DNA from 2 places in the Streptomyces sp. NPDC020490 genome. Region 1 is predicted to be linked to the other one. Evidence: riboswitches for the same ligand, from Rfam matches in the RefSeq annotation. Region 1 holds a riboswitch; the other holds the start of a gene.
The links. A riboswitch is a leader RNA that binds a small molecule or an ion and turns the genes downstream of it on or off. The one in region 1 is predicted to bind thiamine pyrophosphate.

Region 1 (3,188 bases):
TCGAGGGCGAGGTTGAACTGGTCCTCCCACCGGAACTCGAAGCGGGCGTCGGACAGCGCGTCGTCCCACTCCTGCGCACCCGGGTGCCCCTTGGCGAGGTCGGCCGCGTGGGCGGCGATCTTGTAGGTGATGACGCCGGTCTTGACGTCGTCGCGGTTGGGCAGGCCCAGGTGTTCCTTGGGGGTGACGTAGCAGAGCATGGCCGTGCCCCACCAGGCGATCATCGCGGCGCCGATGCCGGAGGTGATGTGGTCGTAGGCCGGCGCGATGTCCGTCGTCAGCGGGCCGAGCGTGTAGAACGGGGCTTCGTCGCAGATCTCCTGCTGGAGGTCGATGTTCTCCTTGATCTTGTGCATCGGGACGTGTCCCGGGCCCTCGATCATGGTCTGGACGTGGAAGCGCTTCGCGATCCGGTTGAGTTCCCCGAGCGTGCGCAACTCCGCGAACTGCGCCTCGTCGTTGGCGTCCGCGATCGAACCCGGCCGGAGGCCGTCACCCAGCGAGTACGTGACGTCGTAGGCGGCGAGGATCTCGCAGAGTTCCTCGAAGTTCTCGTACAGGAAGCTCTCCTTGTGGTGCGCGAGGCACCACGCGGCCATGATCGAGCCGCCGCGCGAGACGATGCCGGTCTTGCGGTTCGCCGTGAGCGGCACGTACGGCAGGCGCACACCCGCGTGGACCGTCATGTAGTCGACGCCCTGCTCGGCCTGCTCGATGACGGTGTCCTTGTAGATCTCCCAGGTCAGTTCCTCGGCCTTGCCGTCGACCTTCTCCAGGGCCTGGTACAGCGGCACGGTGCCGATGGGGACGGGGGAGTTGCGCAGCACCCACTCGCGGGTGGTGTGGATGTTGCGGCCGGTGGAGAGGTCCATGACCGTGTCGGCGCCCCAGCGGGTCGCCCAGGTCATCTTCTCGACCTCCTCCTCGATGGAGGAGGTGACCGCGGAGTTGCCGATGTTGGCGTTGACCTTCACCAGGAACCGCTTGCCGATGATCATCGGCTCGATCTCCGGGTGGTTGACGTTCGCGGGCAGCACCGCGCGCCCCGCGGCGATCTCCTCACGGACCACCTCGGCGGAGACGTTCTCCCGGATCGCCACGTACTCCATCTCCGGCGTGATCTCACCCCGGCGCGCGTACGCGAGCTGGGTGACCGCCCTGCCGTCCCGGCCGCGGCGCGGCTGGCGCGGCCGCCCCGGGAAGACGGCGTCGAGATTGCGCAGTCCGCCGCGCGGCGAGGTGTGCTTGATCCCGTCGTCCTCGGGGCGTACGGGGCGGCCCGTGTACTCCTCCGTGTCGCCGCGGGCGACGATCCAGTTCTCCCGCAGCGGCGGCAGGCCCCTGCGGACATCGGTGTCGACGAGCGGATCGGTGTACGGGCCCGATGTGTCGTACAGCGTGACCGACTGCCCGTTGGTGAGATGCACCTGACGGACCGGCACCCGCAGATCGGGGCGTGAGCCCTCGACGTACGCCTTGTGCCAGCCGATGGATGACCCGGCCTCCCCGTCGATCTGATCGGAGGCAGGCGTGCGTGCGTCCTTGCTGGTCATGAGACCTACTCCCTACGCCGGCATTACCCGGTAACAGGTTCGGCGGTCGACGCAGCGGTTTCCGTCGGTCGACGTTCCGTGTGCAACATCACTCGACTCCGGTGACGTTCCACGTGAAACATCGCTGGGACGGAGGTCAGCGCCCTCTCAGCCCGGTGCTCCGAGCTCCCGCGTGTACAAAAGGTACCTCCACGCTAGCGTCAACTCGGGCGCGGTGAACAGAGGCCCCCTGCCGTCCTTGCGATGATCGGGCGGTGACCACGACACCGCAGTACCCGTTTCCGCCACCCGATCCGCCACCTGGTCCGCCATCGCCGTCACCCGGGCCGTCACCCGGGCCGCCGCACCGACACGACGGCGATCACGGCCGTGGAGACGGCCCCGATCATGGCCACGGGCATGGGCATGGGCACGATCAGGGGCAGGGGCAGGGGCAGGGGCACGGCCACGGGTCAGGGGTCGGAGGCGGACACGGTCACTCGCACAGCCACGGCCCCGCCGCGCCCGTCTCCCGGCACCTGCGCAAGGTCATCGCCGCGGTCCTGATTCCCTTCGCCGCGGCCGTGCTGGTCGGGCTCGCGGTGCTGTGGCCCGGCGGCGCACCGTCGCACGAGCGCACCGGCGTCGGCTTCGACCGGCAGACCCAGCAGGCGACGGTCGTCCAGGTGATGAACGTGAGCTGCAAGTCGGTGAACGCCCCGGGCAGCACGCCGACCGGCGACACGTCGACCGCCGAGGGCTCCTCGGCCCAGCAGCAAGCGGACGGCACCTGCCACAAGGCCACCATCCGCGTCGACACCGGCAAGGACAAGGGCCGGACGTTCACCGAGATCGTGCAGCCGGACCAGTCGCGGCAACTGCACCAGGGGCAGAAGGTCGTGGTCGCCTACGAGCCCTCGGCGCCCAGGGAACTGCAGTACGCGGTCACCGACGTCGACCGCAGGTTCCCCATGGCCCTGCTGGCCGGCGTCTTCGCGCTGGCCGTCGTGGTGGTGGGCCGGATGCGGGGCGTCATGGCGCTGATCGCGCTGGCCGTGAGCTTCCTGGTGCTGACCCTCTTCATCCTTCCGGCGATCCTGGAAGGCTCGAATCCGCTGGTCGTGGCGGTGGTCGGGTCCAGTGCCATCATGCTGATCGCCCTGTACATGTGTCACGGCCTGTCGGCCCGTACGTCCGTGGCGGTCCTGGGCACACTGCTCTCGCTGCTGCTGATCGGCGTCCTGGGCTCGGTGTTCATCGGATGGGCCGCGCTCACCGGCAACACGGACGACAACACCGGTCTGATCCACGGCCTGTATCCGTCGATCGACATGAGCGGTCTGCTGCTGGCCGGCGTCATCATCGGCTCCCTCGGTGTCCTCGACGACGTGACGGTCACGCAGACCTCGGCCGTGTGGGAACTGCACGAGGCCAACCCCTCGATGGGCTGGCGCGGGCTGTACCGCGCGGGCATCCGCATCGGCCGCGATCACATCGCGTCGGTCGTCAACACGCTCGTCCTCGCCTACGCGGGCGCCGCGCTGCCGTTGCTGCTGCTCTTCTCCATCGCGCAGAGCAGCGTGGGCACCGTCGCCAACAGCGAGCTGGTCACGGAGGAGATCGTGCGCACACTGGTGGGCTCGATCGGGCTGGTCG
Region 2 (3,188 bases), on a different contig from region 1:
GTGCCGCCGAGGACGAAGGGGTCGTCGGCCATGGGTCAGCCTCCTTGGACGGCGGTGAGGACCTCGACCCGGTCCCCCTCGGCGAGGGGGGTCGACGGCCACTGCGCGCGCGGGACGACGGTTTCGTTGAGGGCGGCGGCCACCCCGGAGGACGCCGGGGTGAGCGCCCTGACCACGGTGTCGAGAGCGGTTCCGGGAGCGACCTCGCGGGGCTCGCCGTTGACGGAGATGTTCATGCGGGCTGCTCCGTGCGGGCGAACCGCCGCGGGGTGAAGGGGCGTGCCTCCTCGGGGAGTTCGCCGGTGGTCAGGACGTGTGCCATGGCGTCGCCGGTGACCGGTGCGAGCAGCACGCCGTTGCGGTGGTGCCCGGTGGCCAGCAGCAGCCCGGACAGCCCGCTCGGGCCGAGCAGCGGCGCGTTGTCGGGGGAGCCGGGGCGCAGCCCGGCCCGGGTCTCGGTCAGCGGCAGCTCGGTGATGCCGGGGACCAGTTCGTGGGCGTCGCGCAGCAGCTCGTACACCCCGCCCGCGGTGACCGTGGTGTCCCAGCCCAGTTCCTCGCTGGTCGCGCCGACCACCAGCTCGCCGTTCTCGCGCGGCACCAGGTAGACGTGGCTGCCGCGCACCATGGCCCGGACGGTGCGGCTGAGGAAGGGCGCGTACCGCTGCGGCACGCTCAGCCGCAGCACCTGCCCCTTGACCGGCCGCACCGGCGGCAGCACGTCGGCCGGGACGCCCGCGAGCCGTCCGCTGAGGCTGCCGGCGGCCAGCACCACCCGGTCCGCGGCCAGCGCGGTGCCGTCCGCCGCGGTGACGCCGACGGCCCGGTCCCCGGCGCGGTCGAGCCGCTCGGCCCACACCCGGTGGAAGACCACGCCGGCCCGCTCGCAGGCGGCCACCAGCGCGCGGGTCAGCCGCCGCGGGTCGATCTGGTGGTCGCCGTCGACCCGGAGGCCGCCGCGTACGGCCGGTGCGAGCATCGGCTCCAGACGCCGGCACTCGCGCCCCGACAGCCATTCCGACCCCAGGCCGGACTGCTGCTGCAGGGTGTGCAGTTCGCGCAGGTGGGCGCGGTCGTCGGCGTCCAGCGCGACGGCGAGCGTGCCGCACCGGCGGTAGCCGAGGTCGTGGCCGGTGAGGTCGGCGAGCTCGGCCGCGAAGTCCGGGTAGCGGCGGGCCGAGGCGAGGTTGAGGCCGAGCAGGGTCTGCTCGCCGTGGTGCAGTTCGGTGACCGCGGCCAGCATGCCGGCCGCCACCTGGGCGGCGCCGCCGCCCGGTTCCGGGTCCACCACGGCGGTGGCGAAGCCGCGCTGCGCGGCGCGCCAGGCCGTGACCAGGCCGATGATCCCGCCCCCGACGACGAGGACGTCTGACGTACGTGACGGCATGGGCGTCCAGCCCCTCCCTTCGCCGGCATGACCCGGATCAGGTTCGTACGGTCGGAGGCCGCCAGCCTCCCTCTCAGCCCGGTGCGTCCGGGCTCCCGCGAGTGCTTGTACGGTGGCCACCCTAGCCCGCGCCCCGTCGCCGTCGTAAGGGAGCCTTCCCCCATGCCGCGCTCACTGGACGGCCTCGTCCTCGCCCCGGTCGCCGACCAGGCCCCCGGCCAGGTGGGCATGCGGACCCGCTTCACCTACCACGAGGCCGACGGCGCGATCTGGGCCGAGTACGCGGGCGGCGACGTCGTACACGGCCGTCTGGTGGGTACCCGGGAAGGTGACCGGCTCGACTTCCGCTACGTGCAGCTGAGGAACGACGGCACGACGTCCTCCGGGCACTGCGTGTCGACGGTCGTGGAGCTGCCGGACGGCCGGGTGCGCCTGGAGGAGACGTGGGAGTGGGAGTCCCGGCCGGGCGGCGGCACCAGTGTTGTGGAGCAGGTCACTGACGGGATCCGCGACTGACATGACGTCAGGTGTCTATGGTGATCAGGTGAGCGAGCAGACGCAGGAACGGCAGACGCCCCCGCACCGGCGAGTCGTCGTGGCCGGCGCGGGCATGGCCGGTGTGCAGACCGCGGTCGCCCTGCGCGAACAGGGCTTCGCCGGGCCGGTGACCCTCATCGGCGCCGAGCCCCACCAGCCGTACGACCGGCCGCCGTTGTCCAAGGCCGTCCTGCTCGGCAAGGCCGAGGGGTCCGCCTTCGACATCGACTTCGAGGCGCTCGGCATCGAACTGCGGCTCGGCCGCGAGGTGCTGGGCGTCCGGGTCGCCGACCACGAACTCGACACCGCCGAGGGGTCCGTGCCGTACGACGCCCTGGTCCTCGCGACCGGCGCCGAGCCGGTGCTGCTGCCGCAGACCCAGGGGGTGCCCGGCGTCCATCTGCTGCGCACCCTGGACGACGCCGAGCGGCTGCGGCCGGTGCTCGCCCGGCAGCACGACGTGGTGGTCGTCGGCGCGGGCTGGATCGGCGCGGAGTTCGCCACGGCGGCGCGCGAGGCGGGCTGCGCGGTGACCGTCGTGGAGGCGGCCGACCGGCCGCTCGCGGGCGCGCTGCCCGCCGAGGTGGCCGCCCCGATGGCCTCCTGGTACGCCGACGCGGGCGCCGTGCTGCGCACCCACGCGCGCGTGGCGCGTGTCGAGCCGGGCGAGGTCGTCCTCGACGACGGCACCCGGCTGCCCGCGGGCGCCGTCGTGGTCGGCATCGGCGCGCGCCCGGCCACCGGCTGGCTGGCCGGTTCCGGCATCGTGCCCGGGGCGCACGGCGAGGTCGTCGCCGACGACGGCCTGCGCACCTCGGCGCCGGACGTCTACGCGGTCGGCGACTGCGCGTCGTTCCCGTCCCGCAGGTACGGGGAGCGCCTGCTGGTGCACCACTGGGACAACGCCCTGCAGGGCCCGCGCACGGTGGCCGCGAACATCATCGGCGAGGAGCCCGCCGTCTACGACCCGGTGCCGTACTTCTGGTCCGAGCAGTTCGGCCGGTTCGTGCAGTACGCCGGGTACCACGCGGGCGCCGACACGACCCTGTGGCGCGGCGACCCGTCGGGCCCGAGCTGGTCCGTCTGCTGGCTGCGCGACGGCCGCCTGGTGGCGCTGCTGGCGGTGGGCCGGCCCAGGGACCTGGCGCAGGGCAGGCGCCTGATCGAGGCGGGCACGCCGATGGACCCGGACCTGCTGGCGGACGCGAGCAAGCCGCTGAAGGCCGCCACCGCGTAGCCGGGACGCGAGCGGACCGTGGCCGGG

Region 2: it holds a riboswitch for thiamine pyrophosphate, as region 1 does, so the genes downstream of both, thiO (glycine oxidase ThiO) here and thiC (phosphomethylpyrimidine synthase ThiC) in region 1, are expected to answer to the same signal.

Annotation. Positions count from the first base shown of each region.
Region 1 is NZ_JBIRUY010000008.1:154,710-157,897, reverse strand. Features, by position in the region: gene thiC (phosphomethylpyrimidine synthase ThiC) at 1-1,553, opposite strand, end outside; TPP riboswitch at 1,546-1,735, opposite strand; gene ACH4ZX_RS11535 (YibE/F family protein) at 1,808-3,188, shown strand, end outside.
Region 2 is NZ_JBIRUY010000023.1:76,447-79,634, reverse strand. Features, by position in the region: gene ACH4ZX_RS23580 (thiazole synthase) at 1-32, opposite strand, end outside; gene thiS (sulfur carrier protein ThiS) at 36-236, opposite strand; gene thiO (glycine oxidase ThiO) at 233-1,387, opposite strand; TPP riboswitch at 1,385-1,496, opposite strand; gene ACH4ZX_RS23565 (hypothetical protein) at 1,550-1,903, shown strand; gene ACH4ZX_RS23560 (NAD(P)/FAD-dependent oxidoreductase) at 1,932-3,161, shown strand.